4 regions of the Paenibacillus sp. FSL H3-0286 genome follow, and region 1 is predicted to be linked to each of the others. Evidence: predicted binding sites of a transcription regulator. Region 1 holds the regulator's gene; each other region holds the start of a gene.
The links. Region 1 encodes Rex, which represses fermentation and respiration genes when NADH is low (regulators of the CRP and FNR family bind a similar motif). Its sites were predicted from a motif close to TTGTGAAATATTTCACAA; they were not measured.
Positions count from the first base shown of each region.

Region 1 (8,152 bases):
AGGCATTATTCCATACCCCCAATGTCGCAGGTTTACGCGGCAAAATAATAAATTTGCTTTCTTTTCCATTACTCAAGCTTACATAGACATTATTGTCATCAATTTCTGTTGAGGCTATCACATTTTTATATTGCGGATATTGCGCTTTGAGTCCATCAAGTTCTGTGGGTATAAGTGTATATTTACGGCTCTCCATGGCTTCGGCTACAGAGAACATCGCTTTATCCCAGTATTCATCCAGCAGTTCACTGGAGTTCTGTTCTACATCAAGTTTTAGTGTACGTCCATCAATCATCGATTTTCCTTCTTGGGAGACGTACTGAACCAGTTCACGTAATTTCGTGCCTGGCTGGAGATCAAGTTTCAAAGTGACCTCATTGCGGTTAATACTGATATGAGAATTATTGACGCCCTCATATTGAGATACAATCTTCTGAAGTGGTTCCTGCATTGCAAACTGACGATACAAAAAGAAGCCACCAAACAATAGAGTAGCCGACAGTAGAGACGTTATCAGCACAGGTACAAGACGTAATTTCAAGAAACGTCCTCCTCTCAAAGATGACAAAATATAAAGCTCATTATAATAATTTATAGCTACTTGAGAGCTCATCAGAGAGACTGAAGTCTCTTATTGCTGTTCTAATTACAAGTAGTAGTATATCACAGGTGTATATACTAATTTCAAAATAAATGTGAATATATTTAAAATTTAATTTTTTAAATATTTCCATCAATACCAAATAAATTCCTCACTTTCGACAAAATCGGCCTTGATTTTTAATCAATCGGCCTATTTTCGTATGTGAATATAAGAGAATATTCGGTGATAACCACCCATTCAGTATATCACTTAGTATATCACTTTTGTACATCAAATAAATGTAAACAAGCGAACTTATAATAAGTTCGCTTGTTTACTATGCCACCCTTAATTTCCTTATGTTCAGCTTAACTTTTAGGTAAACTGTAACCTTCGCCCATTCGGGACCCATCCGAAAAGCGATAAAATTGATAATAATACCGACCGCTCTGTTTATAAAAAAGCTGCCAAGCATACTCTCCGTTATATACTCCCGGCAGCAAGCGTTCAATCGTTATGTCCGGAAGATCAGCTTTGATAATGCCGCGTATTTGGGCTTCCGAGGTTCCTTTACTTAGTTCCTCAGCAAACACTGCGTCGTCGCCTTCAGCAAATTTTCCATCTACCGTAAAGCGGACCCAGACCATAAGAGCAGTCCCGGCTTCATTTTTCCCTGTTAATACCCAGTACACTGCATTTTCATCCCAAACCGATTTTTGTGCTTTGGTTACCTCTGTTAGACCCGCTCTGGTTTTGGCAACATCCTTAGCGATATCACGCTCGTTCCATTGATCTTTCATAATATAGGCATAGAACTGGATAAGTCCAAACCCCAGGAGCAGAATCAGAACTGACCCCAGGAGGATCCATTTTTTCCTTTTCTTCAAGGTACAGCTCCCTTTCTAGTAATATATCTTTTTTGATTATATAACACACCCGCGCGTTTATCCAAAATTTCATAATTTTCTAGCTTTCCCAGCCTTAAAAATACACAAAAGGCCGCAACTTTTGCTAAAAGCAAAAAGTCGCAGCCTATTATTTATTCGTTATTCTCCAGACTTAACGCTTCAATAAACCTTCGAAGGCTTCTTGCGCTTTACGCCGGATAGCTTCCTCATCCAGGGTTAAGCATTGTCCATGCTTGATGACCTGTTTACCATTCACCCACACATGCTCAACATCCTTAGCGCTAGCAGAGTAAACTGCATGAGACAACAGATCTGTGTGTGGCAGCAAATGCGGCTGATCGATATCAATAGCAATGAAATCTGCTTTCATCCCTACAGCAAGTCTGCCTACATTATTTAAAAAGATGGACTGCGCGCCATATTCTGTAGCCATACGCAGAGCCTCTGGAGCTGGAACAGCCGTTGGATCACCGCTGACACCCTTATGAATGAGAGCTGCAAGCCGCATCTCTTCAAACATATCCAAGTTATTGTTGCTTGCCGCGCCATCCGTGCCAAGAGACACCTTCACACCAGCTTTTAGAAGATCAGTAACCCGAGCCACTCCGCTAGCCAGCTTCAAATTACTGCCCGGATTATGAGATACACCCACATTATGGCGAGCCAAGATCTCAATCTCTTCATCATTTAAATGAACACCATGTGCAACTATCGATGGACGTGTGAACATGCCAAGCTTCTCTAAGTGAGCTACAGGACGCAACCCGTAATCCGCCACATTTTGTTCCACTTCACGTTTCGTTTCGGACATATGCGTATGCATCGGTAAATCCAGATCATGCGCTGCCTGCACGAACTTAACCAGGAAGTCCGGAGGGCAAGTATAAGGGGCGTGCGGCGAGATCATAGTAGTAATTCTACCTTCAGCCTTTCCATGCCAGTTACGGGCAAAAGAAATCGCTTCCGCAAGCTTGTGATTCTGTACATCCTCTGGACATAACCCGATCACACCACGCATCAATACGGAACGGATACCTGATAACTCAGCTACCTCGGCTACTCGGTCCATATGATCATACATATCGAGGAAGGTCGTAGTTCCACCCTTCAGCATTTCCAATACAGATAAGGAGGTTCCCCAGTATACATCATCACCGGTGAACTTTTCCTCCATTGGCCACATCTTCTCCTGAAGCCACACTTGTAGCGCTAAATCATCTCCATATCCACGCAGCAAAGACATCGCCGCATGACCATGTGTGTTTACAAGTCCAGGCATGAACAGCAGACGGCTGCCATCAACCACTTGCACTCCAGCTTCCATCTGAGGCTCTTCTTTTCCTATGTAAGTGATTAAATCATCTTCAATAGTCATATATCCACTCAGAACCGGCTCATCCGTTCCCGGAGTCAGAAAATACCCGCCCTTAATTATCGTTTTATTGTTGTTCATGTTCGCTTTCTTCCTTTCCATCCCGCAAGTAATAAGCAAGACTTTGCAGATCAGTTGTAAAATCAGCTGCATGCACCCGGATATTCGGTGGTGTCTTCAGAATCACAGGGGCAAAGTTCAAAATCGCTTCAATCCCAGAAGAAATGAGAATATCTGCTACATTTTGAGCTTCTGAATCAGGTACGGTAATAATGGCAATGCGAATACCTTGCTCACGAATTGTGCTGCCTAGTTCATCCATCGGCTGCACAGTAAGGGAGTTGATCTTACGTCCAACCTTAGGAGCGTACGAATCAAATATAGCCGTGATTTTCATAGTATCTTTAAGATATGCATTGTAATTAGACAAGGCATGTCCGAGATTACCTGCTCCAACTAAAGCTACATTAAGCTGTTGATCCAGCTTCAGGATATGACGGATTTTCTCAATAAGATACGTTACATCATAGCCGATACCTTTTCTGCCGAAGTCACCAAAATATGCTAAATCCTTACGAATCTGTGCGGGATTAAGATCAAGCTTTTGTCCAAGTTCCTGAGAGGAAACTGTTAATATTTCGCGATTCTGGAGATCATTCAAAAAACGCAAGTACACAGGCAGTCTGCGAACAACGGCTTCTGATATTTTATCCGATTTCATATTTTTCCTCCTAAAAATAGTAATGTTCTTGTGAAAATCCATATTCAAACGTCTACCTCTCCTTATTAAGGACGGTACTGTAACACACCGCCCTTAAGGATAAGGAGGAGCTAAACTGAAGACGAGCGTTTTAAGAAGCGCCGCCATCCTCTAGCCATTCCGCTATGCGAGGGACCATTTGATCAGTAAGCATATGCTCCATTTTGGGACCAGGCAATGAATAAAGGAAATACTTCCCGTAATGAGATTCAATAACCCTTGTATCATAAACAATAACTATTCCACGATCCTGCGCCGTGCGAACCAGTCTTCCGAATCCCTGCTTAAAACGAATAACCGCTTGAGGAACAGATAATTTCATGAACGGATTCTTCTTCTGGGCCTGCAATAACTCCGACTTCGCTTCCGCCAACGGGTGATTCGGCGGTTGAAACGGAAGTCTCACGATGGCCAGGCAAGTCAGTGCTTCACCTGGAATATCTACACCTTCCCAGAAGCTGCTCGTCCCCAGCAATACGGATGCTGCACTGTCCTGAAAGCGGCGGATCAACTTGCTCCGGCTGCCACCTTCCACGCCTTGACCAAGCACCGTAATCTCTTGTGAGGCCAAAGCCTCTTTAAGCGGATCATATACCTGACGCAGCATTTTATAAGAAGTAAACAGAACCAGCATCCTCCCACGTGTTGTTTTAGCAGCTTCCGATAATGACTGTACGAGTGTATCGACAAATCGAGCATCGCCCACACTCCCCTTCACACTAGGAAAATCACGCGGTATAACTAGCAGTGCCTGCTCGCGATATTTAAAGGGAGATGGAAGGAGTGAGGTCATTAGACGTCCCTCTTCTGCAGCTTCGTTAAGTCCGAGATTATCAATCATAAATTGAAAAGATTTATCTACAGATAGCGTCGCCGAGGTAAGCACGATGCTTTTTTTCTTATCGAAGAACAACTCTTTAAGCTGGTTGCTAACATCCACAGGGACGGCATACAGCTGTAGGGATTTGCTGCGGTAATTTCCATTTGCCTCCAGCCAATATACTACATTATCGTCATTCAGCCCCATAAAGAATCTTACTTGCTCACGTATGGAAGCCAAATCTTTAAATAAACCGCTAATATCAGTAACAAGGCTGTCTGCTGAGGATTGGCTTTCCTGGTCACGCATCTCGTTAAGCATTTTATCACCCTTACGGATGATGTCGCTTAACGTCAGATTCATAGTGTTCTCTAGCGCAACCAATTCATCCCAATCCTTCGGCTTACGGGCAGGAAGCAACCGCATAACCAGTTGTCCCGCTTCTCCTGCCCCTGCATCACTGCGTTCCGGCAATAGGCTGAACAGCTTGTCGCTGAGTGCATCCCAGGTTTCTTTGACAGTAAGCAGATCCGGGTAGATCCGATCGATGACTCCGCTCCATTCTGAAGCCTCTTCACTGCCTGACGACTGTAATATTTGACGCAGAGCAGGGAGCTGTCCGTTTCGGCTATCTTTATACAGTCGCGATAACGTGTGTGCCACCGTGAAATGCTTCATATGCATGCCAAGATGTTTACCAGCCACATCTTCTAAATGATGTGCTTCATCAATGACAAGATGCTCGTAAGCCGGAAGCAGCTGGTGCCCAGCCTTAACATCTGCGAATAGCTTGGAGTGGTTCGTAATAACCACATCAGCAATCCCAGCTTCATGCTTGGCCCTATGATAATAACATTTGCGGAACCAAGGACAAGAACGGCCCAGACAGGAATCGGTATCGCTTGCCACCGTCTCCCAGAAGTCACCGCCCCGGCCGCTTAAATTCAGCTCTTCATCATCCCCTGATTCACTTTGAGTGAGCCATACAATCATCTGAGCTGCAGTAAGCGCATCTTCCCTTGGGCTTATAAAGTCCTTCTTATTAATTTTATGCTCAAACTTACGCAGACACAAATAATGCCCTCTTCCCTTAAAAATAGCAGCTTTAAACGGAAAAGGAACTACCTGCGTTAACAAAGGGATATCCCGCTCGCGCAATTGGTCCTGCAGATTAATGGTATGAGTGCTGACCATGACTTTTTCATTGGTGCGAACGCTTTGATAAATGGCAGGCAACAAATAACCGAGCGATTTACCGGTTCCTGTGCCCGCTTCGATCAGTAGGTGTTTGTCTTCGGCAAGTGCCGTCATCACCTCATTGATCATAATATCCTGAGCTTCCCGGCTTTCATACTGCGGTAATGTGTCTTTAAGTCGTTTGGTTACTTCGTCCATATAATCAGTAAAAGATAAATTCGCTAGCGGATTCTCAGCATGCTCATCTCTAGGTGGCGCTAACTCCGTCCAATCTCCTACTGCAAGCGCTAATTGACGATAGAAAGTCAGATCACCTTCGGGCTGTAGCGTTTCCGCTTCCCGCTCTCGCAGCAGACCATCAAAGTACCAGCCCAGATCACTATCCTCTTCGGTAAACAGCTCACAGAGTCTCTGGATCGTAAGCAGCGGCAGCTCGTAGAGCTCCTCCAGACATTTCAGCAGCACTAAAGCAGTCGCAAGTGCATCACTATCTGCCTGATGCGGACGATCATGTGTCACTCCAAAATGAGCACTGACAGAGCCTAGTTGATAAGATGTGAGCGAAGGAAAGCAAATTTTCAGAAAATCAATCGTATCCAAAATCCGCCCTTGAAATGGCAAATAACCACAACGATCTAAAGCATTTTGTAAAAAATGGAAGTCGAAAGCGACATTATGCCCTACAAGCACAACATCATCCAAGAGCGGAACAAGCTCCATCATCATCTCATCCAGCTCAGGCGCATCCTTAACATCATCATCGGTAATCCCCGTCAGACCTGTTATAAAAGGAGGAATCGGCGTTCCGGGCTTGACATAGGAACCATATACCCGGGAGATGGACCGGTCTTCTTCTATAATTGCAAGGCCAACCTGGATAATTTCACCCACGGATTGGGTTCCTGTTGTTTCAAAATCAAGCACGGCAAATTTCATTATAATTCTATTCCCTTTCAATTGAGACTCTTAATCAGCATAACAGAAGTTGCGAAAAAAGGCGATGCACACCACTGGTTCAGGGGATGCATCGCTTGAATGGAAATTTCCAAAACCGTTATTCTTTTACAAAAGGGAAACCAGCTGATTTCCAAAGTGCAGCTTCCCTCCACGACGGCGGCATACCTCTAAGTTAACGTTTGGTTCCGGAAGCGCAGGGTCATGCTGCAAAGCAAGATCAAACAATTCCTGCGCTTCATTGAAACGTTCCTGTGAGGCTCGTATGCAGCCTAAAGCATTATAAACCATGGCTTTCAGCTTGGTTTCCCGTATCAAGCCCAGCATATGGTTCAGATGACTCCAAGCGGCCTCACCGTCACCTTCCTGCAGATAAGAGATGGCTAAATATAATCGAGCAGCCAAGCTATCCGGGTATTGCGCAATAACTTCTTTAAACTGATCAATACACTTTCCATACATCAGCAGCTTATAATACCCCTGACCTCTTACAAAGCAATCCATACACAGCTCTGGTGCTTCCTGTTCCGGCACTTCCTCTTCGACCTCTGCTGTAAAATCAGCACTTTCGCGAAAGGAACTAAGCTTCTCAGCAAAAGCGAGCCATTCATCCATCACTTTATCGCTCAGTCTATGCAGCATATTATAATTGCATAAAAGCTCGTTCCGGCGGGCACCCTCCGCTGTAGGGTAATCTGTTACGATCTCCTGAAGCACCTTGTTCATTTCAGCAAACAAATGTTGAAACATGGGCGATCCCCCCTTACTGAAGATGAAATCAGTTCAGCTTGCCTGACTTCATTTTCTGCGAGATCGGGGTCTTTCATCCCTGCCATTCATTACATGGCGTAAGTCCATACATTAAGCGATTGTAGCATGCAATTCATGATCAGCCAGCTTCACTGGTTTGTTATTCTCATCCACGAATACCACCGTTGGCTTATGTGACTCCAGTTCTTCCGAGGACAACATCGCATAGGAAATGATAATTACTGTATCGCCCGGCTGAACAAGACGAGCTGCGGCACCATTAAGACAGATCACTCCGCTTCCACGCGGTCCAGGGATTACATAGGTTTCCAGTCGCGAACCATTATTGTTATCCACAATTTGAACTTTTTCATTCTCAAGAATGTCTGCGGCTTCCATCAAGCTCTCATCAATGGTAATACTGCCCACATAGTTTAAATTCGCTTCCGTTACTGTTGCGCGGTGAATTTTGGATTTCATCATATGTCTAAACAAGTGCAGCAACCTCCTTTGGAATAAATACATTATTATCAATTAAGCGTGTTCTGCCAAACTTCACGGCGAGCGCTATTATAATTTCCCCATCCACTTCTGATAAAAGAGCTTCATCCTCTAATCCTTCAAGATCAGGGAATGTTAGGATCTCCGCATAATCAATCACCGCTAGAGGAGAGCTGGAAATAACCGATGTCAACAATTCCCGCACTTCAGCAACGGTTGTTACTTTTCCTTCTTCAATAGACTGACGTGCTTCACGTAAGGAACGAGATAACACCAATGCCTGACTACGCTCCTCTGGAGACAAGAA
Region 1 is NZ_CP150285.1:4,773,989-4,782,140, forward strand. Features, by position in the region: gene MHB37_RS21440 (AAA family ATPase) at 1-6, opposite strand, end outside; gene MHB37_RS21445 (hypothetical protein) at 1-541, opposite strand, end outside; gene MHB37_RS21450 (DUF5590 domain-containing protein) at 952-1,470, opposite strand; gene MHB37_RS21455 (amidohydrolase) at 1,643-2,944, opposite strand; gene MHB37_RS21460 (redox-sensing transcriptional repressor Rex) at 2,931-3,584, opposite strand; gene dinG (ATP-dependent DNA helicase DinG) at 3,715-6,576, opposite strand; gene MHB37_RS21470 (M48 family metallopeptidase) at 6,703-7,344, opposite strand; gene panD (aspartate 1-decarboxylase) at 7,456-7,839, opposite strand; gene panC (pantoate--beta-alanine ligase) at 7,832-8,152, opposite strand, start outside.

Region 2 (8,152 bases), 330 kb from region 1:
TAACCATTACTGTCTAATGTGGTATGCAGATTCCAACGCTTCTTCACTTCCGTGAATAACTGCTTTACAAATTGCGCCTGCAAGGTTGGTTCTCCACCGGATACAGTTAACCCGCCACCGGATGAACGATAGTAGTTTATATATGGCTCGATCTCCGAAAGTACTTCTTCTAGAGTCATTTCTTTACCTTCATCTAAAGCCCAGGTATCAGGGTTATGGCAATACTGACATTTCAGCAAGCAGCCTTGCATAAATAAGACAAATCGAATACCAGGTCCATCAACGGTTCCAAAGGTTTCCAAAGAGTGTATGCGACCTTTAATCATAGGATGTCATCCTTTCGCCACGACAGACTAACAGTCCCTTTTTCAACGATGAAGATCCCTGTCCTTGAGACTGTCATATCCCTATATCGCGGCAATAAAATTTAAAATTTTAACAATTCTCAAACAAGATATTACCGCCCTTGAGACAAGGGCGGTATCTTCCTTGCAATTATTTCAATAGTAGTACTAATTCAAAGATCTTCATGACAGGAACAAATTACATCGAACCGTGGAATGTACGGTTGATTACATCCATTTGTTGTTCACGAGTCAGCTTGATGAAGTTAACTGCATAACCGGATACACGGATAGTCAATTGTGGATAGTTCTCTGGGTGCTCCATAGCGTCCATCAGCTGTTCACGGTTAAATACGTTAACATTCAAATGCTGAGCGTTGTTATGGAAGTATCCATCCATCATGTGTACCAGGTTAGACTTACGGGAATCCTCGTCTTTACCAAGTGCCTTAGGTACGATGGAGAACGTATTAGAGATACCATCTTGTGCATCGGAGTAAGGCAGTTTAGCTACAGAGTTCAGGGAAGCCAAGGCGCCTTTCTTGTCACGTCCGTGCATTGGGTTAGCACCTGGTGCGAAAGGTTCACCTTTCTTACGTCCGTCAGGTGTAGTACCTGTCTTCTTACCGTACACTACATTCGAAGTAATGGTCAGTACCGATTGAGTCGGTACAGAATCACGATATGTTTTGTTTTTACGGATCATAGTCATGAAGGTTTCAACCAATTCTACTGCGATGCTGTCTACAGCATCGTCATTGTTACCGTAGCAAGGGAATTCGCCTTCGGTTTCGAAGTCGATCGCAATACCTTGTTCGTTACGAATAGGTTTTACTTTGGCGTATTTAATTGCGCTTAGTGAGTCAGCTGCAACGGACAGCCCAGCAATACCACAAGCCATCGTACGCAGAATGTCACGGTCATGCAGCGCCATTTCGATACGTTCGTAAGAATATTTGTCATGCATATAGTGAATGATGTTCAAAGTGTTAACATAAGTCTTAGCCAACCACTCCATCATCGGTTTGAAACGTTTCATTACTTCGTCATAATCCAGATATTCAGAAGTGATCGCTGGGAATTCCGGTCCAACTTGTGCTCCGGATTTTTCGTCTATACCACCATTGATAGCATACAGCAATGCTTTTGCCAGGTTGGCACGAGCGCCGAAGAACTGCATTTGTTTACCGATACGCATTGGAGATACGCAGCAAGCAATCGCATAATCTTCACCCCAGTATGGACGCATTACATCGTCATTTTCATACTGAATTGCACTAGTTTCGATGGAAACCTTAGCACAATATTTTTTGAAGGCTTCAGGCAATTTTTCGGACCACAGTACAGTTAAGTTTGGTTCCGGAGCTGGACCCAAGTTGTACAGGGTGTTCAAGAAACGGAAGCTGTTCTTAGTAACACGAGTTGTTCCGTCTTCAGCCATACCACCGATGGATTCAGTTACCCATGTTGGGTCGCCGGAGAACAGATCATTATAGTCAGGTGTACGCAAGAATTTCACGATACGCAGTTTCATTACGAAATGATCGACGATTTCTTGTACTTGTTCTTCAGTCAAAGTACCTTCAGCAATATCGCGTTCTGCATAGATGTCCAGGAAAGAGGACACACGGCCCAGGGACATCGCCGCACCATTTTGCTCTTTAACTGCTGCCAGATATCCGAAGTATACCCATTGAGTAGCTTCTTTGAAGTTGGTCGCCGGTCTGGAAATATCCATACCATGAGCAGCTGCCATTTCTTTCAATTCGCCAAGTGCACGAATTTGCTCAGACAGCTCTTCACGCAAACGAATGATATCTTCAGTCATGGAATCTACTTCAAGCTCAGTTTGTTGTTGTTTTTTGTCTTTAATGAGGAAATCAATACCGTACAGAGCAATGCGGCGGTAGTCGCCGATGATGCGTCCGCGGCCGTAAGCATCAGGAAGACCTGTAATTACGCCGGATTTACGCACAGCTCTCATGTCTGGTGTATATGCATCAAATACGCCTTGGTTATGCGTTTTGCGAATGTTCGTAAACATGTCAACGATGTTTTGTGGAAGCTCGAAGCCATAAGCCTTCGTAGCATCAACCATCATCTTGATCCCGCCGAATGGCTGGATGGAACGTTTGAAAGGAGCATCAGTCTGTACGCCTACAATTTGTTCCTTGTCCTTGTCAATGTAGCCTGGAGCATGTGAAGTGATTGTGGAGACAGTATCTAGGGAAACATCCCATACGCCGCCTCTTTCTCTTTCTTCCTTGCTCAATTGGGAAATAATCTTCCACAGTTCAGTTGTGTTACTAGTAGGTCCTACGAGGAATTCTTCGTTTCCTTCATAAGGCTTAATGTTGCTTGCGATAAAGTTGTTAACGTCAACTTTTCTGGACCATTTACCTTTTGCAAAACTTCTCCAACCGGATTTCACTTCTTGTACATCTTTTTCAATCACCGACATGCTAAATCCCTCCATCTATATTTATATTATATTTGTAGAGATCGCGGGCTTGAAGGTTGATCCCGTGTCTCGTGATCCCAAGAAAAACATGGTTGTTCGAAAATTCACAATCATTGTTCCATATATGGGACCGTTGTTTATATAAACATTTTAGTTTATTTTCTATAAATAGACTGTGACAAATATCACCTTTCGGGTGATATTTGTCACTTATATCTAATCCACAACCATCCTATTATCTACTTAACCAAATATTAATTATCAAATCTTCCGTAGAAAGCATTACGGTATACATCTGCAAGTTCAGATACCAGTGGCAGCTTAGGATTGGCAGTTGTACATTGATCTTCAAATGCACGGTCAGCCAAGTAATCTACATGGGATTCAAAATCCTTAGGATCAAAGCCCAATTGTTGGAAGGATTCTTCGATACCCAGTTTTTTGTTCATGTCGCGAATAGCATTGATCAGGCTAGTTACACCTTCTTCAGTTGTGCGAGCTGGCAATCCCAGAATACGGGCGATTTCTGCATAACGCTCGTCAGCTACGAAGTGTGAATATTTAGGGAACGAAGCGAACTTCGTAGGTTTCTTAGCATTGTAACGAATAACGTGTGGCATAAGGATCGCATTAGTACGACCATGAGCAGTGTGATATTGACCGCCCCATTTATGCGCCAAGCTGTGGTTAATACCCAGGAAAGCATTAGCAAAGGCCATACCAGCAAGTGTTGATGCGTTATGCATTTTTTCACGGGCAACTCTGTCGCCTTCAAGAGCCGATTTTTCAAGGTATTGGAATACCAATTGGATTGCTTTAATTGCCAGACCATCCGTGTAGTCACTCGCCATAACAGATACATAAGCTTCGATGGCATGTGTCAATACGTCCATACCTGTATCAGCTACAGCAGTTTTTGGCAAGCTATATACGAACTCTGGATCAATGATAGCTACGTCTGGAGTTAGCTCGTAGTCAGCCAAAGGATATTTAGTGTGTTGTTCAGTTGTTTTATCGGTAATAACTGCGAAAGATGTTACTTCCGAACCCGTACCCGAAGTAGTTGGAATCGCTACAAACTTAGCTTTGTTTCCAAGTTTAGGGAATTTGTAAACCCGTTTACGGATATCCATGAATTTTTGTTTCAGACCGTTAAAGTCTGCGTCTGGATGTTCATAGAATAACCACATTCCTTTTGCAGCATCCATTGGGGAACCACCGCCAAGTGCGATGATGCAGTCCGGTTGGAATCTGTTCATCATTGCTGTACCTTTTTCAACTGTAGTTGTCGATGGATCTGGTTCAACTTCCGAGAACACTTCGATCGCTACAGGAGTTTGGCGTTGACGCAGGTAATGTTCAACTCTCTCCACATATCCAAGCTTAACCATCATTGGGTCAGTGATAATTGCGACACGTGTGATATCAGGCATTTTGGTCAGGTACTGAGTAGCGCCTTTTTCGAAATAGATCTTGTCAGGTACTTTAAACCATTGCATATTCACGGTACGACGATTCACCCTTTTCACGTTGATCAAATTGATTGCTGTAACGTTTTGCGACACGGAGTTACGACCATAAGATCCGCAGCCCAGCGTCAACGAAGGGATGTTAGTGTTATAGATATCGCCGATCGCACCATGAGTGGAAGGCGAGTTAACAAGAATACGTCCTGTTTGCAGACGGTTGGAGAACTTCATGATTACTTCTTCGTTGTTGGAGTGGATAGCCGAACTATGGCCCATACCACCAAATTCAACAACTTGTGCTGCGCGTTCAATACCTTGATCTGCGTTTTTAACTTTGTAGCAAGCAAGCACAGGACTCAATTTTTCAGCGGACAATGGATATTTAGTGCCTACACCTTCAAGTTCTGCTACCAGAATCTTAGTGCCGGCAGGAACTTGAATGCCGCACATTTCAGCAATTTTCACTGCGGATTGTCCTACGATTGCTGGGTTAACTGCACATTTATCAACGTTCATAGCGCCGCTAGTCAGTTTGGCAGCTTCTTCTTTGTTAACAAAGTAGCAGCCATTAGCGATCATTTTCTTTTTCACTTGATCGAAGATTGGTTCTTCGATAATAACAGCTTGCTCGGAAGCACAGATCATACCATTATCAAATGTTTTGGAAAGAATGATGTCCGTTACGGCTTGATCGATATCCGCGCTCTTTTCGATGAATGCAGGTACGTTACCAGGACCTACGCCAAGAGCTGGTTTACCACAGCTATAAGCTGCTTTTACCATTGCAGAACCGCCAGTTGCAAGAATAAGTGCAACGTCAGGGTTATTCATCAAAGCGTTTGTTTTGTCCATCGTTGGCATTTCAATCCATTGGATACAATTCTCAGGTGCGCCAGCTTTTACAGCCGCATCATGAAGAATTCTAGCAGCTGCTGCACTACACTCTTGCGCAGATGGGTGGAAACCGAATATAATAGGGTTCCGTGTCTTAATCGAAATCAACGCTTTAAACATCGTGGTGGATGTAGGGTTGGTTACCGGTGTGATACCCATTACAATTCCGACGGGCTCAGCAATTTTTTGGAAGCTTTCATAAGCATTGTCTTCAATAACGCCTACTGTTTTATCGTATTTAATTCCGTGCCAGATATATTCTGTCGAGAAGATGTTTTTAGTAATTTTGTCTTCGTAAACCCCGCGGCCAGTTTCTTCTACAGCCAATTTAGCGAGGTACATATGTTTGTCGAGTCCAGCCAACGCCATTGCATGAACGATTGTGTCAACTTGCTCTTGATCCAGCGCCATGAATGCCTCATGTGCTTTTTTCGCTTTATCCACCAAAGTCTGAATATACTCTTCAGCGGTAGTTTGTTTAACTTGGGCGGCGACTTCGTTCTTAACTGCCATCTCCCTCGTCCTCCTGTCAATTTTTAGGTTGTTTTTCTCTACACATTTATCTTATCACATCATTTCCACCTTGTATAGTGAAATCTTTCACAAAGTATAAAGTTTTTTTGATTTGTTTTCAAAGCGCTTTCATTCGATCATATTATAGGTTTTTTACCATTATTTATGCTGTATTATTCCTTAAATCTAAAGTTTATGTTTAAAAAGACAAGAACCGATACCCATTTTCTACCTTTCCGCTCGCAAAAATATTTTAAAAATGCAAATCTAATTTTTGTTGACACTCTATTTTTCTCATGACCCTCTAAAAAATAGTCGGAAGCCATCTGTCGTGTTGATTTATAAAAATATCAATAATATAAACATAAAAAAACCGACTCCTAAAGGAGCCGGTTCTGTTCTTCCTTGCCTATTCTACTTTAATTGTATCGAAGAATTTCTCTTGCACTGTTTTGGCAGCAGCTTCAAGCTGTGTCTTGGAATCTGTTCCTTTTTTGGAGAACAGCTCTTGTATTACATTGGACATGGTTGCGTAGTAGTCCTGTGTATTGTATTGCGCTTCCGGTTTACCGTCCAGCAAGCCTAAAATATCAGGGCTGTATTGATATACATTTGTATATTTATCATACACAGCTTTTGTTTTCTTGCCGAAGTCAGAATCTGCAGAATAGTAATCTAAGAGCGGCGGAATAAAGTATTTGCCATCCGTTGTACGTTGTTGCAGAACCGCATCCAGTGCTTCTAGACCTTTATCGGAGAAGTAATCAAATGTAATATAACGGAATGCCATTTCTTGCTCGTCTGGCGTTGCATTTGGATTGATTACAAGGTAGTCACCACCAAGTACCCCAGTGTGTTTTCCGCCTTTTTCCATCGCAGGCATTGGATACGTAAGTACATCTTCTGGTTTCAGACCGCCTTGATTCAACGCTTGCTCAATAACACCGTCAGATCCAGCCATTACCATTGCTGTACGACTTTGTTGGAATGCGCCTACAGCATCACCCCAGCCCAGTGCCCAGTCCTGAGGAATCGCATTTGCTTCCCATCTAAGTTTCTTGTAGAAATCCAGCGCTTTAATCCCAGCCTCAGAATTAAAAGTAGCTACAACCTTACCGCCTTCAATCTTCTGAATTTCACCGCCAGCCTCGAACAGGAAGTTGGTCCAGTTCCAGCCTGCTTCATTCCCTTTACCCATTGGAGCAATACCGGAAATCCCTTTTTTGGTATCAGCTACACCTTTCGCGGTATTCAGCATATCATCCCAAGTCCAATCCATAGATGGAACAGCAACGCCTTTTTCATCCAGCATTTTTTTGTTGATCATTGTGGTTGTTACATAACCCTTTTGAGTTACGCCGAATACTTTTCCGTCAATGATAAATTGATTTTGGAGAACCGGGTTAATTTGATCCTTAAATTCGTATTTATTCCACAGATCCGTAATGTCAGCTACCCAGCCTTTTTCAACTAGGAATTTTGCTTCTGTAGCGTAAGTGTTAAAGAAGGTTGGAGCTTCATTCGCTGCCATTTTGATGCCGATTTCACTTACATTGTACTGCCAATCGTCTTTGACGATTTCAACATTCGGATACTCCTCTTGGAAACGTTTGATCTTGTCATCTTCCTGTGCTCTAACTTCGGTTAGGTCAGGGGTTGGATAGTGAATTTTGATGGTCACTTTTCTTTGTGTGATATCATCAGTTGGCGCTGCTGTAGCACTGCCAGCATTATCTGTTGCAGCATTCGTTGGCGCAGTAGTCGCTTCCCCTTCCTTGTTTCCTGTTGTGTTTCCGTTATTGTTGTTACCGCCGCATGCGGTTAACAATGATCCGGCCACAAGGAGGCTTAGTAGCACGCTAGAGTACTTACGCATTGAAACTCCCCTTTTCAATTCATAGTTATCTTACATATCGATCATAAAAGAGAAATCGTTTACAAACGAGGTGCATTTATATTCCTTTCATGTGCATGTTTACGATCCGTGACTAAATTCGTCGATCCGCGCTTATCCCTTAACTGCTGATAATGCGACGCCACGCATAATGAACTTTTGGAAGATCAGGAAGACAAGGATCGGCGGCAACGATACGATAAATAGGATAGCGAATTTAATATTCGTATTAAGTGCCTTTACATTAATAACGTATTTATAGATTGCTGTCGCGAGCGTATATTTCTCTTCACTGTGCATAACCAGAGATGGCCAGAACCAGTCATTCCATGCAGTAGAAAAGATAAAGATCGCCAGCGTAGCAAATATCGGAACCGACAATGGCACTGCAATGGAGAAAAAGCTTCTCGGCTCAGAGGAGCCGTCAATCCGCGCTGCTTCAAAAATTTCAGGATGTATCCCATCAAAAAAGTTCTTTAAGAGTAGAAAATAGAATGTATTCGCACCAGCCGGCAGCCAAAAGGCAGCGTACTGATTCAGTAATCCAAGCTCTTTTAGATTGACAAAGTTGGGAATC
Region 2 is NZ_CP150285.1:5,099,697-5,107,848, forward strand. Features, by position in the region: gene pflA (pyruvate formate-lyase-activating protein) at 1-326, opposite strand, end outside; gene pflB (formate C-acetyltransferase) at 544-2,805, opposite strand; gene adhE (bifunctional acetaldehyde-CoA/alcohol dehydrogenase) at 3,060-5,681, opposite strand; gene MHB37_RS23035 (ABC transporter substrate-binding protein) at 6,091-7,557, opposite strand; gene MHB37_RS23040 (carbohydrate ABC transporter permease) at 7,690-8,152, opposite strand, start outside.
Region 2: the regulator Rex is predicted to act here: its motif matches at 5,757-5,774, upstream of adhE (bifunctional acetaldehyde-CoA/alcohol dehydrogenase).

Region 3 (8,152 bases), 2.1 Mb from region 1:
ATCCAAGGGCTACTACAAGCATTTTATTAAGTATTTGGAGGAATGACATATGAATCTGTTTCGGATGGGATCGAAGCCACTGGGGATTGAGCGGATCAGCACATTTTTGGAGGATAATTATGTGAGTATCGGCTACCCCGGAATAGGGGATCTGGAGAATCTAAGCACAGAGGAACTTCATGATCGATTGATTGGCACATACCAATATAGTGAGTTGGAGCTTATGCAACATCTGCAAGCCCTTCAGCTATTTGTACATACGATGCAAGATGGAGATTATGTGCTGGTGGCCGATGGAGATTGGGTACATCTCGGGGACCTCGGAGATTATTTTTACAACGAGTTAACTGATAATGTTGACGAGGGTACATGCCATCGGCGTGGTGTGACGTGGTTGAAAAGTCTGCCGATTTCTGAACTAAACGCAGGCGTGCGGGAGTTATTTAACCAAAGTGCACCGGTTGTACAATATAAGGGTCCAAAACCAAGCGCTCGCTTGGATCTGTGGATTACAGGTGTTTCTGCTAATGAACAAGAAGTGAATAGTCCGCTGGAATTGGATGAGGAGACGCTCTCTAAGGCGCTTAATATTTTGAAAGATGCTTTGATTTGTGATGACTCCGAACGACGGGAACGAGCAGCGATTGCCATTTTACAATATGCGAAGTAGAGCCTCTCTTGTATATCGGGCACACGGTTCATTATCTTCATGATGAGTTTCAATTAAAAAACGTTCCACCCGCTACTTGCCTCGGATGGAACGTTTTGCTGTATCTATAATCAGATGAATTCAACGAATTCGTTGACTGGCTTACGGTAGCCGCGGGGTCTGATTTTATGTTTTTTGTCTTTGCCGATCGTGATCAGCATAACAGGTACCATATGATCCGGCAGATTCAAGGTGGATTGGATAGCATCAGCATCGAAGCCGATCATCGGGCAGGTATCCCAGCCTTTATCTTTGGCGATCAGCATAAAGTGCATGGCAGAGAGAGAGGCATTACGTATTGCTTCATCTCTTTGAAAAGCATCCTTATCAATGTAAGCATTGTTAATCATCTCTATTTGCTCATCATATTCCTCTTGTGACATCGCTCCTAAAGCTTTAAGCCCGCCATAGATTTCTGGAGCCTGCTGATAAGCATGCTTATCTCCTAGCACTACAATAACTGCTGAAGCAGTATGGATTTTATATTGGCCGTAAGCTGCTTCGCGAATTTCTTCTTTTAAGCTCTCGTTAGATATCACTTTGTAATTTGTATGCTGTAGATTATAGGCCGAGGGTGCCAATCTGGCATAAGAGAACATTTCCTCTAATTCATTCTGAGGGATGATAACCCCTTCCACAAAATTCATAGCGGATCTGCGTGACTGAATCAAGTCTGTAAAAGCGCTCATAAGTATTCCTCCGTTGTGTATGTATTCGGTTGTAAAATATCAACACCTGATATTTGTAAATGAACTAACTAAATGTTACTAACTCAAAATAACACAGCCTAAAAAATTCGTCAATGATAAAATTTATTGAAGTTAATCTTGAATACCCTGTTGTCAAAAAATAGGACATAAATTAGGATATTAGGATATGTAGAAACACAGTGGATGAAAGGGTGGATAAATTGATTAATAGTAGAGAACAATTGATGATAGATTTGCAAAGAATAGAAGAGAATGACTACGAGCTTAGAAGTGGAGAGGATATAAAGGATTATGTGAAGTTGATGCTTGAGCATATAGGAGATCCCGAGCCTGTACTGCGTGATGAATTGATTTATTCCACATTCTACAAATGGATTAATGAGAAACGTTGGTTTAATGATACGGAGCTTCGTGAACTGCTGTGGATACTTCTTGACGAGCAGCATCTGTTTTATCACATTGGGAATAAAGAAGATCTCACGGTGTATACAAGAACATTTTCTGTATTGGTTGTTGCTCTTATTCTCCAGCGGCATAGGGAAAAGGTGATATTAGATAGCTCTGAATTTATAAAGGTGAAGCAGGGTTTGATTCGTTATTATGAGGAAGAACGGGACTTAAGAGGTTATATGGAAAAAGAAGGCTGGGCACACGCAGCAGCTCATGGCGCCGACGCCTTGGATGAGCTGGTTTTATGCTCGGAGAGTGATGCCGCGGTGCGGGAAGAGGTTCTGGCAGTTATTCAAAAGATGCTTTATAACGATCAATACATATTCAGGGAGGAAGAAGATGAACGGATTGCTACTATTATAGTTACAATCATCGATCATCATTTACTTCCACAGCAGTCTATAACCGATTGGATTCTCAACTTGGCGCAATGTGGCAGTTGGCCTAGAAGCCACAGCCAGTACGTTACTCGAATAAATACAAAGAACTTCCTGCGTTCTCTTTATTTCAGGTTACTTCTAACAGAGAAGAATATGGACATTGTGGATGTTTTGTTGAAAACTGAGAAGAATTTGAATGAATTTGTACATTAATTCACTCAAACGGTTTTAATTAACACTGGTAATTTAAATAATTTATTATAATGTAATAAAAATCACAAAATTTTATGGAAATTCAAAAACTTTGTGACATTTATAACTTGATAAGTGCTATAATAGAAATATGGCGTTAAAAGTTCTTATGTTTTTCATTACTATTAAGCAGCAAAGCTTATTGCAGAGGAGATTTGGATATGTCAGAATCAATCACTCAAACACAACCTGAACAAGAATCACCAAAAGTAGCTGTTAGCAAGGAACAAATGGATGTTCTAGAACAGCTCTTGAAACCAGAAGTTCAGGAATCATTAACAGTCTTGGTGGAACAGCTGCCAAAATTAACTGAGCTTGTTGGCGTGCTTACAAAGTCCTATGACTTTGTGCAAACTGTCGCAGCGGATGATGTCTTGAAAAGTGATACGGTAAGTGCAATTAAAGAACTTGCTGAACCTGTAGTGCATTCCGCGAAGAATATGGCAGCTACAGTGATCGAAGCAAAAGATCGTGCGAATGAAAGTAACGAAGTTATTGGTCTTTTTGGTCTTATGAAGTTGTTGAAAGATCCGCAAGCGCAAAAGCTTTTCCGTTTCGTAAATGCATACCTTCAAGTTGCTGGAGAACGCAGTAAGCAGAAATAATCATTTTCATATCTTATACGTAAGGGACGGAGGAAACATCATGTCTAAACATATTGTCATTCTAGGAGCAGGTTATGGTGGTCTACTAAGCGCCTTAACCGTACGCAAATATCTCAAAAAAGATGAAGCTAAAATTACTGTAGTTAATCAGTATCCTACACACCAAATCATTACAGAATTGCATCGTCTTGCAGCAGGTAGTGTTGCAGAGGGTGCTGTAGCTATGCCTCTAACTAAGCTTTTCGCAGGGAAAGATATTGACCTGAAAATCGCGAAGGTTAATTCATTTTCTGTGGAGAACAAACAAATTGTTCTTTCTGATGGTGTGACACTTACTTATGATGCGCTTGTTGTAGGTCTTGGCAGCACTACAGCTTATTTTGGCATTCCAGGGCTTGAACAATACAGTATGGTATTGAAATCAGCTGCAGATGCTAACAAAATTCATCAACATATTGAAGATCGTATTCGTGAATATGCGAAATCGAAAAATGAAGCAGATGCAAACATCCTGATCGGTGGCGGCGGCTTAACAGGTGTTGAGCTTGTTGGTGAAATCGCGGATGTATTGCCTACACTTACTAAAAAATATGGCGTTGATCCTAAAGAAATTAAGCTTATGCTCGTTGAAGCAGGTCCTAAAATCCTTCCAGTATTGCCAGATGCATTAATCGAACGTGCTGTAGCAAGCTTGGAGAAACGTGGTGTTCAATTCCTGACAGGTCTTCCTGTTACGAATGTAGAAGGCAATGCGATTGACTTGAAAGACGGTCAAAAAATTATTGCTAACACATTTGTATGGACTGGTGGCGTACAAGGAAATCCACTCATCGGCGAATCGGGTCTTGAAGTTAACCGAGGTCGTGCAACGGTGAATGAATTCTTGCAATCCACTTCCCACAAAGATGTATTCGTTGCTGGTGACAGCGCGGTGGTCTTTGCAGAAGATGGACGTCCTTACCCTCCAACTGCGCAAATTGCTTGGCAAATGGGTGAATTGATCGGATACAATCTGTATGCCTTCTTGAAAAATAAATCGTTTGAAAGCTTTAGCCCAATCAACTCTGGTACACTTGCTAGCTTAGGCCGTAAAGACGGTGTTGCCATCGTTGGTGCAAGTTCTACTCCGTTAAAAGGCTTGCCTGCAACTCTAATGAAGGAAGCAAGTAATATCCGTTACTTGTCCCACATTAAAGGATTGTTCAGCCTAGCTTACTAATATAGTTTAACCCTAAACCCTGCTCAAATCTGAGCGGGGTTTTTGTTATTGTTTTTTTAGTGAAATGTTTGCATTATTGATGTTTCTCAGTAGGCTGTATTCATTGTATTTGATATAATAGATTGGGTTATATTAACAGAGGTAGTTAGAGGAGGATTTCATTTATGATATTCCAACAAAACGATGTCATTCTGTTTCAAGGGGACAGCATAACAGACTGGGGGCGTAATCATGAAGACGCTTCATCACTTGGAGTAGGTTATGCAATGATGGTCGCCGCTCGTCTGGGGTATTTATATCCAGAGAAGAATCTTACTTTTATTAACCGTGGTATTGGTGGCAACCGTATTGTTGATTTACAGGGACGTTGGGATAAGGATTGTCTGGATTTGAAGCCGACTTGGGTGTCCATTTATATTGGAATTAATGACACTTGGCGGCGTTTTGATTCTGGTGAAGAAACCACTCCCGAGCAGTTTGAAGCTTCATATCGGGACCTGATCGAACGCACTCAGAAATCTTTAGATGCTAAATTAGTGCTTATAGAGCCTTTTGTTTTGCCTGTACCGGAAGATCGTAGAACTTGGCGTCAGGATCTTGATCCTAAAATTCATATTGTCCGCGAGCTGGCACGTGAATATGGGGCGCCGCTGGTTCCGCTAGATGGACTTTTTGCAGCGGCTTCCGTAAAAGCAGAACCGGCTTACTGGGCATATGATGGAGTACATCCTACTCCTGCAGGTCATGCACTTATTGCGGATGCTTGGCTCAAAACGATGGGAGCAATCTAATCAATTGCCATTTTAAGACTAGAACCACGCTTTAATAAGCAGGTTGTAGTCTTTTTTTAATCGCGTGTTCATAAAGTCGTTTTTATATATTTATAGACACTGTTATAATTGGAATATGCTTATGTATTGGAGGCGATTCGCATTAGGCGGTTAATATGGATAGCACCTTTGTTATTGGTCGTAGTGTTAAGCGGATGTAAAAGTGATTTGGGCTTCATCAATGCCAGATGGATCGAAGGCGTGTCGTTGACACCCGTGGCAACGAGTGATCAGAAACAAGCGGATCGTCCTTTGCACTCAGAGAGCTTAACGCTAAAGGATTCTGTTTTGATCAAGACGCTTGCGGAGGCTATGAACAAGAGTAAAAAATTTTCTGATGATCTGGATTGGGGTCCGGAATTTGAAATGAAGCTTGTTTATGGGGACGGCTATTCGGAAGATTATTACATAGCGCTTGGAGATCAACTTGGACATGAAGGGATGTTTACTACAGCAGAGAACAGCAGTCAGGGCTATACAATTCCTGTGAAAAACTCTGACCAGTTAAGAAAGCTCATTTATGGAACAATCGATACGGAGAACATTGAACAGGCAGACCCTGTGGAGACTTCTGTCGAGGTAACAGGTCCAGTAACCCTATCACATAATGAACTGTCTCCGGTCACAGGGAGAGCGGGATTTTTAAATCTGCAACTGCTAGAGGGGACATATAGCGAAGATTGGACTACACCGAGTCCGTTAGCGGGAAGAAACTGGAGTGGCCGATTTAGGCTAGTAGTGACTGATGAGCATGGAAGAACACTGAGTAGCTATCCGTTAAATGATCAATTTGCCCAGACCTTTAATGATTTTTTCCAGCTTCAGTTTGAGGATTATAATGGAGATGGTGATCCCGATTTTACGATCGGACAATATGGAACGAGTAACGGTTATTTCTACAAGCTTTTTACACTCAGAAGAAATAAAGTGATAGAAGAACTGCCTATTAAACCTGAAAATCAGCTGTTTATCAGCAGTCCTGAGCGGTATTCCATAAAGCTGGATAAAGTTGATGAGCATAGCTTCAAGAGAAGTTACTACGATAACGCAGCAGGCAAACAAGTGGAAGATACTTTTCAGTGGGTAGGGAGTGCATTTCAGAGGCTCGACAAATGATTAATTCATGAAGTGAGAGGAATGTGTGTTGGATGACAAGTGATACGGTACAAGATTTAGAAGGGTTAAAAGCTATTGGAAAAGTGGTGGGCCACACCATCGCCGAGATGAAAAAGAAAGTAACCCCTGGGATGACGACTGCGGAGTTAGATCTTATTGGAGCTGAGATTCTGGAAAGCTTCGGAGCATCCTCAGCCCCGAAGATAACTTATAATTTCCCGGGCAGCACCTGCATCAGTGTGAACGAAGAGGTTGCTCATGGTATTCCGGGTCCGAGAGTGATTAATGCTGGCGATTTGATCAACATTGATGTCTCTGCTGAGCTGAATGGGTATTATGGGGATGCTGGCGTTTCTTTTCAACTGCCGCCCTATAACGATGATATTCTGCGTTTATGCCGGAGTACAGAGGAAACCATGATGAGTGTGATCAATCATCTGCGGGCAGGAATGAAGGTTAACGAGATCGGCAGAATGATGGAACTTGAAGCTCGCAAACGCGGTTATAGAGTGGTGCGTAATCTGTGCAGCCATGGAATTGGCAAATCACTGCATGAGAAGCCTTTTGAAATTCTACCCTTCTATAATCCAAGAGTGACCACGGTGCTAAAGGAAGGACAAGTAATTACGATAGAGCCCTTCCTCTCGACTGGAGCGGACTATGTGGAGCAGCAATCGGATGGCTGGACGCTAAGTGTTGTAGATAACGGTCGGGTAGCACAGTTTGAACATACGATTATCGTGACTAAAGGTGAGCCTGTTATTCTGACTAGTGTGTAAGCTCGAATGGCGACTTAAAGGGGTGGAGGATGGAGGGGGATATGAGCAAAAGCCCTTACCCGGACCCTCCGTTCCTTCCATGTCGTTAGCGAAGTTGTTATTAGCCGTGATAAGTGGCAATGCGGTAAATACTTTAAAGAGACCTGTCTATTTGACAAGTCTCTTTTTTTCTAGGATGAGGCGTTACGCTTATATCCTATATTTGGCATAAGTTATCGATGTTTTTTTCAATGGAATGATAAAACAGGTCTTCCGCATGAAGGACATAGGCCATGTATTCTTCCATCTGGTCAGTAAGTGTAAATTCATTCATGATATACTGCCTGGTCATAACATTCCTTAAAAGTTCCCATTGTTCGATGCTTTGCCGAGCATAATGAATGACATCGCTGAGAGCATTAGGATTCGCTAAGGAATTCAGCAGCAACAGCAATACTTTTTTTCTATCTGAATGACGGGTGAGCGTCGTCCGGGTTAAAGAGTAAAGGTCATGGGGGCGGTTTGAAATCTTTGTATTGAGGATGAAGCGTCCACTTGCAAACAGATTGTTCAGTTCCTGGATAGCTGATCGTCCGATATATTCAAGGCGTCCTTCGGTACAAGAGGGCGGCTTATAATAATTCGATAGCGCGGTTCTTAAAATGAGCGAGGCTCGGGCTGGCAATTCAGCAAGCTCATCTTGATTAGGATGCACTGTGAAACAGGAAAACTGCCGATTGTAGGCATCCATAAACGAAGTTTTGGCATCTTGACCGATATTTTTGTTATGCGGATAAGGCTTGAAATACTCTTTGTTGTAATTTATATAATTGTCCAAGAAATAAAAATCAGTTGCCGTCTGCCCTAGGATCAAAAATATATGCCCATCCACAATATGATCTGTTTCCAGAGCCGGGCTTAATTCAAATGTTCTATAAAAGGGGACTCGTTTCATTAACGTATTGACAAATACGACTTCGTTATTTGCTAACAGTGTCTCTATCGTCTGGATGGCTGCCTCTGCATTGTTGCTAAAAGTATGTTTATTAGCGACTGTTATATAATCCTCGGGATCTTTGATCTCGTTCAAGCTTAATTCAAACTGGTCACTGTCAGTATGGGT
Region 3 is NZ_CP150285.1:2,651,005-2,659,156, forward strand. Features, by position in the region: gene MHB37_RS11370 (EFR1 family ferrodoxin) at 1-46, shown strand, start outside; gene MHB37_RS11375 (hypothetical protein) at 50-670, shown strand; gene MHB37_RS11380 (nitroreductase family protein) at 781-1,398, opposite strand; gene MHB37_RS11385 (DUF2785 domain-containing protein) at 1,620-2,462, shown strand; gene MHB37_RS11390 (DUF1641 domain-containing protein) at 2,663-3,106, shown strand; gene MHB37_RS11395 (NAD(P)/FAD-dependent oxidoreductase) at 3,147-4,325, shown strand; gene MHB37_RS11400 (SGNH/GDSL hydrolase family protein) at 4,490-5,116, shown strand; gene MHB37_RS11405 (hypothetical protein) at 5,285-6,271, shown strand; gene map (type I methionyl aminopeptidase) at 6,304-7,050, shown strand; gene MHB37_RS11415 (hypothetical protein) at 7,247-8,152, opposite strand, start outside.
Region 3: the regulator Rex is predicted to act here: its motif matches at 2,513-2,530, upstream of MHB37_RS11390 (DUF1641 domain-containing protein).

Region 4 (8,152 bases), 350 kb from region 1:
AGGATAATCCCAATACCTACATAAGCACCTGCCAATAGGGCTGCTAGAAAATATCTTGGTATGCTTTCATTCATTTTGTCCCGCTTACTGACTGCCGTCTCTACGATGCTCTCCACACTTTGCGTAAACATAATACTCCACCCCACCGTTTTCTATTAAATCTATTACTACAAGCTTCGGTGTCTACACGCTCACTGTAACTTTCTCTCCGTCCAGTGTGACTGGATAAGTCACCACACTACCTTGGTCTGGTGCCTGCACCTCACCCGTGCGCAGATCGATTTTCCAATCGTACAGTGGATCGTACAGATAGTGACCTGACACGATCCCTTCAGCAAGCGGTCCCCCCTTAGGATGAGGACTGCGATTCTCTACTGCATAGATGGCTCCGTCAGAGGCACGGAACACAGCCAGTTCAATATTTCCAGCAATCACTACGCGGCCAATTTGCAGCAGGAAATCCTGTACTGATCCTATTGCATACGTTTGTGTGGTCTTATTCATTGGTCTCTCCCCTTCTGTGTGTGTTATATCCGTTAGACTCTTGTTTCTTCAAAAAGCGCAGTACGAGTGCTGCTGTCATTGAGCATTTTTTTCCAAGGATCCGTAACCTGAGTCAGAGCAAAGTCAATCCGTGCGGCCAGCTCTTTGCGGTTATCTTCATTATTCAAAATGACCATTTGAATCTGCTCAAGTCCCATACGCTCAACCCACTCGGAGGTTCTCTCCAAATAATTGCCGGTCTCACGGTAATATTGCATCACAGCGGAGCACACTTCGATCAACTCTTCATCGGTCTTTATTTTGCAGAAGGAGTCAGCGATCCGTGGCTTGATCCCACCGTTACCACCGATAAACACTTCCCAACCGCCATCATTACCGACGATGCCAATATCCTTCGTACAGGATTCCGCACAGTTACGCGGGCAGCCGTTGACAGCTATTTTAAACTTGGCAGGAAAATCAAGACGTTCATACTTACGTTCTATGAGCGCGCCCATTCCCAGCGAATCCTGTGTGCCGAAACGGCAGAACTGTGAACCCACACAAGTCTTAACGGTACGTAGCGACTTGGCATAACCATAACCTGATGGCATATCGAGCTCTTCCCATACTTTCGGCAGATCCTCTTTTTTCACCCCGATTAGATCCAGGCGTTGCCCACCCGTCACCTTCACAACTTTTACATCATATTTAAGGGAGACATCGGCGATTTTCTTCAAATCCTCCGGTGTCGTTACCCCGCCGTACATGCGTGGAATAACGGTATAGGTTCCGTCTTTCTGAATATTGGCTCCCATACGTTCATTAACAAAGCGTGATTCCTTCTCGTCTTGATGTGTATCCGGATTTATCATCCCCAGATAATAGTTAATCGCCGGACGGCATTTAGAGCAGCCTTCCTCTTGTTTCCAACCCAGTACATGCATAACCTCTTTAGTAGTACTAAGACCTTTAGCTGTAATCTCAGCAACAATCTCATCCCGGCTAAGCGTTGTGCAGCTACAAATTCCTTGCTTGGCAGACTGCTCAAAACTATCACCCAGGACAAATTGTAAAATTTGTTCTACAACCGGTTTACAACCTCCGCAAGAGCGCGTCGCTCCTGTACATGCTTTTATTTCGTCCACAGTAGTAAAACCATTTTCTATGACCGCATCCACAATCGCTTTTTTCGTAACCCCGTTACAGCCACAAACGATTTCTTCGTCCGCCATCGCTTCTACGGACGTGCTCTTTTTGGATCCACTTCCGCAGCAGCCCGTCCCCATAACCTCTGTATAAATTTCATCGGTCATTACAGCGCCTTGTTTTACTAACTTTTGCAGGTTAGCCGACTCTGTCACATCCCCGAATAGGACTGCACCAACAATGACATTGTCTTTGAGCAGAATTTTCTTATAGGTTCGCTTCCATTCATCTTTGCTTGAGATTACAGTATGTTCAGGAGAATCCATAAACTCACCTGCAGAAAATACATCCACTCCGGAAATTTTTAATTTGGTGGAGACAACAGAACCTTCATATGGGTTTGTGTCGCTTCCGCAGAGATGTTTAGCTAGAACCATCCCCTGCTCAAAGAGCGGCGCTACTAATCCGTAACAAACTCCGCGATGTTCGGCACATTCGCCAATGGAATATACATTTTGCATAGAGGTCTGCAGATAATCGTCCACTACAATCCCACGATTAACAGCAATTCCGCTTTCTTTTGCCACAGTTATATTCGGTTTGATGCCTACAGCCATAACTACAAAATCAGCCGCAAGTGAAGTGCCATCACTAAATTGTAATCCACTTACTCTCTGTTCCCCGGTCAATTCTACTGTTTGTTTGCCCATGGCAAATTTCACGCCTTGACGCTCTAGCTCAGCTTGCAACATAGAAGAGGCATTACGATCCAGCTGGCGCTCCATTAGATCTTCCATCAGATGTACTACAGTAACGTCCATGCCAAGGTTCACAAGACCCTTTGCCGCTTCCAATCCAAGTAAACCCCCGCCGATTACCGCCGCTTTGTTGTATCGTTTAGCCGCAGCCAGCATCGCATCACAATCTGCAATATCCCGGAAACCCACTACGCCTTCCTTATCACAACCAGGTACAGGTAAAATAAATGAATTCGAACCCGTTGCAATAATCACTTTATCGTAAGAAACAGCCATGCCGTTATCCGCAATTACTTGCTTGGAATGCTCGTCAATTCGTGTAACTGTTGTTGCTGTATGCAAGGTAATGTTGTTATCTTCATACCAATTCCAGTCGTTTAGGATGATATCGTTGATGGTTTTGCTGCCTTCGAGAACATAGGACAACATGATCCGATTATAATTGGGATGAGGTTCGCTTCCAAAGACCGTAATGTCATAAGCTCCACCTAGCTTCAATATCTGCTCTAGCGTACCTATGCCTGCCATACCGTTGCCGACTAATACTAATTTTTCTCTCTTCGCTGCCATGGTTAGGTGCCTCCTCAGTCTTATCCGTTCTTGTTGAACTTTGCTTCAACTTCTCTTCTACATAATGGAATTATACATTTCAAAATTTAAGAGAGATTGTGATTACAGTCACATTAAATGTGAATGTTTTCACATAAAAATAAGACAACTTTATTAGGTTATAACTTCCAATTAAAAAAGCCAGATCACGGATTCTGAGCAACCGTAGATCTGGCATTTATGTACTTTTTTTTAACGTATAGCCAATAAAATCTCCAATTCATCCTGCACTCTAAGCTTCATGTCCATTCCATTCTCAAGCAGCTGCTTCCCATTCACCTTCATCTTCCAAACTTCATTGCTAAGAGGAGTATAATCACCAATGGATAACACCTTTTTGTTGTCTTCGGTCAACTGCACCACACTGCTGTTCTTCAACAAACCTCTCACTGTTAAATCTTCAGTAAATCCCATAACATATGAATGATTCAAATTCACTTGCTCACTTCCACCATTCACGGTCAACAACACAATTTGAAGGGGTTCCTCTTGTTCCTTAGACATCGCCGTAATTACTAATTTTGATTCATGCCCGACTGTTCGCCCCCAATCCTCAGATCCAATGGTCTCTCCATCCATTTGCAGCTCCCAATTCATTCCTGGACCGAGTGAAATATTATTTACCGTTAGAATGCTTGTGTTATCCTCAGAAAAGGTGGCCTTCCCACTACCTTTCAGTAGGTCAAAGATCGTTATCCCTTTTCTGTAGCTCTCGCTAAGCTGCTTGTCCAAAGGGTTGGTAAGCAAGTCATTTCCCGCAACGATAAGCGAAAGCGTAGGCCCGTCTGATCCTGCTAAGCCATTATTCCCTTCATTATTAATGTCAGCAAGAGTGGAACACCCACCTATTATGAATACGATGACTAATCCTAGTAACAACCTCCACATATATTTCGTGGGCATAGTGACACCGCCTTGTCCCGCCTAATGACCACACAGCGTCTCAGGCTTGTAGTAAGTTATGCATACTGTCTATTTAAGAATAACGTAAATAAGCTTTGTTCTCAAATATAAAAAAAGTCCCCTAAGGGACTCTATGAAAACTCATTTTTTCTACTGGAATCTAGGGAACAATATATTATTCTCCAGATGAACATGTTCAAAAGTCATGCTCTCCAGCTCCTCTAGCCGGGCATAAGTCAAACGATAGGTTGTACAAGCATGAGCCGGTGGGGTGAAATCAGCTGTTATTTTGCGTATTTGTCTCAATATATCGCCTGCTGTGTCATGTTCACTCTCGAGTTCAATTAATGCCTCGCGAAGTATGGTCAGCCCTTCTTCACTTGGATTGGCATCATACGCTAATAATTTTGGAAACTCGTCTTCCTCTTCTTTAGCTGTATGCTGAAGCAGATCTTCCTTGAGTGCATTAAACAAACTATATAACTCTTCTAAATGAGGGGAATCTCCGCCATGAACCCGGTATACCTTAGTTACATTTTGGCTAATCAGGGGCAGCTCTTCCCGCAGGTAATGGTGATGTTTACTCACGATATGCTCGATTAACTCTGCAGAAGGTGCTGTATTCCATGCGAGTTCTTCTTGAGGTACCGGATATTCCTCGAACAGCTTGTTGAGATCACTAATGATCATCTCTTGATCTAGTCCACGCTCTACCGCTGCTTCAGCAAGAGGTTTGGCGCCTCCACAGCAGAAATCAATCCGTTTGGACTTGAAATAATCCGCAGCTTTTGGGAATTGCAGCACTATATCTTTTACCAGGGCATCTGGAGTAAATCCAGGTTGCACCGATTGCTTATGCTGTAAATCCGAAATTCTATCATTAGGTTGTTTAGTTTCCATAATAGTTCCTCCTCAGGATATGTGATCAGGTTCTGAAAAAATCTTTTCCACCTGTTCACCTTAACCCTGAAAGGAGTTTTGACTTGTGATTGTACTCACGAAAATTGTATCTCTTTGTTGAACGAAAAAGGTCAATTATGGTGATCTCTGACCACAATCAACCTGTTTACATAACGCTTTAGCGTACTTTAGGTTAAAATTACCAAGCATTATTGTATGTACAAACGAAATGACGAAATTTTATACAGGTATTATATGTGTTATTGGCTGAATAATAGATTACTTAGGCACTGGGTAGCCCCACCAAAAGAAGAAACTTGAGCAATACTTAAAAAGTTTCTTCTGTTACAGCCTTAAAAGGAGCGTGTCCAGTTTCTGCATTTCTTAATAAAGTCGGCTTTCTAAACCTTAAACTACACCGCAACTTATAAATAGCCGTGTCTTCATTCATTTCAATGAAGATTACATCTATCCATATTGGTACTAATGGTTCTAATCCACAAAGTATATTTATAGTTTTATCCAGTGTTAATTGCTTATTCCCAATGTTTTCTTCACTTAAAATGTTTAGCCTCATCATATCATCTGCACCGTTTAGCGGCTTGTCTTTTTCTTTCACAGGCTCTATAACAAATTTACAATTGGTAAAAATCAATCCTTTCTTTCTTGATATTTCCTCAATAGTTTTTAATAAATTCCCTTTAAAAATATCTTTATTCATCTGTTTTATCTCTTCCACGTTCATCACCTACTTTATCTGAATACTAGAAATCTTAACAAGTTCATTTGTATTAACGTAACCTGAAGGAGTTGTTTCTATGGTGTATATTTCAAGCCATGCATTTTTAGTTTTCACCCCTATTTGCTCAAGAACTTGTGAGAATAATTTTGCTTGCTCAATTGAAGGAGTATAGTGACCGGATAAGTTAGATATGCTTCGGACCTGTCCCTGATTATTAAGTTTTAGCTTTCCTGCCGCTTGAACAGACTCCCCATTTGCCAAAAAGGAATGCCCTCTCCCAATATGAAGTTTGCCATTCATGACCTCCAGTTCTTACACTTAGACCATCCAATGTGCTACACTCTTCGACTCATCATTCCAGATCTTTATGTACTATTTTATCTTTAAATACTTAAGTAAAAGGAGCGCATATCTAACCTATATATCGGCTTAACTTCCCATTATTTTACTTTAAATCCTTTCTTTTAATTTTTTAATTCTAATTACTGCCCTGAAAATAGCAGATAACAAAAACAGGTCAATCATGGAGATAAATCTCCACAATCGACCTGACACTAAAATCTGTATCTTCTATTGAACATAAGCCTGCATATACGTTCGCTTCCCCTTTGCGTCCTTCAAATAAGGTCCTAAGCCAGCAAAGCGGGAGTGATCCATATAAACACCAGTCATCCATCTGCCTTCTGTTAGGCCTCCGTTCCATTTGAGGACAAGGTCAGGGGCGGATATCCATTCCTGATAAATCTGTATATTCTGATCTTTGTACTCTTTACAAGGCTTAGACTGCTCCAGAAGACGTAGATCATTAAGGTAAGTTGGCACGAAATAAGAGGATATCGTATGCAAATCATCTTCATCAAAAAAGGGCTCATCCCCTAAAAAGGGTTTGAATAATACGGTATTCTCGTACATGGACCAAATTAGGGCTTGTAGCACCATGCTTTGGCGAATGCCATTATGGAACTTATATTGTCGTTGATTACTCGCCACATTCACTTCTTGAAGAGGTTCCGTCGACTCCAGGCAATGCCGTTCACAGCCGATACATTTCCAGCCAGAAGGACTTTGAATCCATTTTTGAAAAATAGTCCCGCTATCATTGTTGCCTTTGTAGAGTGAAGAGATAATGCTGTAAGGCACGCCAATCCACGCATCCCATAAGGAATCTGGAAGATGGCTATGCAGCATGAACAACGTCTTGTCATAGATGAGCTGTACTTTGATCGAAGCGTTCTCCAGCTCAGCAACATCCTTTTTTCCATACGTTATTTCCCGGGAAAACAGGGTGGTCTTCATCTCCCTCGCCTCCTAATAGTTTTGCTATGCCTGTACTCCAGCTGAGTAGATTTGAGCAAAAACCAATATTGCAAGCGTTTCCACGCAAGGAACATACAACGTTTTTTCTATTATATTACAGATTTTTTCGATCTGTGCAAGGTTTTTATTTAAAAATTGAAAAGCCCTCCTCCGTTCTTCAGGAAAAAGGGCCACAACACGACTTTGATTTCTACTCTACCCAGCTCTCAGCCCAAGACTGAATCTGCTGCATAACAGGCTCCAGCGCACGGCCTTTGTCTGTTAGTTCATATTCAATACGCACAGGTGTTTCCGGGTATACATGTCTAACCAGAATACCCTCACCTTCCAAATCCTTCATCCGCTCGGACAGCATCTTATCGCTCATTGAAGGAATGAGGCCGGAAATATCTTTAAACCGCTTCGGTCCACTCATCAATGTCTGAATAATAAGTCCATTCCAACGTTTGCCTAAGAAAGAGAAGGCTGTCTCAAATCTGGGACACATCGAAATTTGATGTTCTTCCATTGTTCTCACCTCTCACTAGCGAAACTTACTATTAGTTAGTATATATAATATTAACACATTTTATCCCTGATGAACATCGTTTACTAAAAAAAGTTCATCTGACATTATCATTATATCCTCGTTGTCAATCCCCTGTATGTGCTTTAGATTCCCTTTTAGAGATCGCTTCTGTCACGATTTGCGCCAAGTCATCATTTCCGAATAAGGAGAGTACGCCCAGAACTGTGTCATCAGAAATATCCCCTGCTTCCTCCGCAGAAACCGTTAGGGCAAGCGCTTTTCGCAAGGCTTCATTCCCTTCTTGCTGTGGATAAGCCTGTAAATATAAACTGTGCGGGTCGAGCCCTTGATTCACGCACCACTGGGCGAATACAAGGATCATCATCTCTTCCTCACGCTTATAGCTTTCGATGATTTGTTCCTCCACTAATTTACGGTTGTCTTCCATATTTTACTCCTTTCTTAGAGACCTCATTCAGCAAGCTGAGCTGCCAATCTATGACTAGGCAGAACTGCTGAAGCAGCAATACTGCATAACTCTGGTGTATTTATATTGTTCAGGAAATGATCTACCACTCCACCAAAACCTCTTCTATCCAGCACCGTATCCCAGCTTCCAAAGCTCTGGGTCCGTGGCAAAGCATTTTTTTCATATAGGATGGCTTGGTCCAGATCTGCCACTTCCACCGAACGTCCATTACCGTGCAGCTCCAGCTTCTCCAAATCAACACCCGCCTCACGAAGCATGCTATACATCCCCACTGAGCCTTGCTCCCAACCCAG
Region 4 is NZ_CP150285.1:5,121,263-5,129,414, forward strand. Features, by position in the region: gene MHB37_RS23080 (formate/nitrite transporter family protein) at 1-131, opposite strand, end outside; gene nirD (nitrite reductase small subunit NirD) at 184-504, opposite strand; gene nirB (nitrite reductase large subunit NirB) at 537-2,960, opposite strand; gene MHB37_RS23095 (hypothetical protein) at 3,192-3,902, opposite strand; gene ric (iron-sulfur cluster repair di-iron protein) at 4,053-4,748, opposite strand; gene MHB37_RS23105 (hypothetical protein) at 5,131-5,523, opposite strand; gene MHB37_RS23110 (hypothetical protein) at 5,551-5,844, opposite strand; gene MHB37_RS23115 (hypothetical protein) at 6,115-6,840, opposite strand; gene MHB37_RS23120 (helix-turn-helix domain-containing protein) at 7,052-7,369, opposite strand; gene MHB37_RS23125 (hypothetical protein) at 7,494-7,817, opposite strand; gene MHB37_RS23130 (Gfo/Idh/MocA family protein) at 7,841-8,152, opposite strand, start outside.
Region 4: the regulator Rex is predicted to act here: its motif matches at 3,078-3,095, upstream of nirB (nitrite reductase large subunit NirB).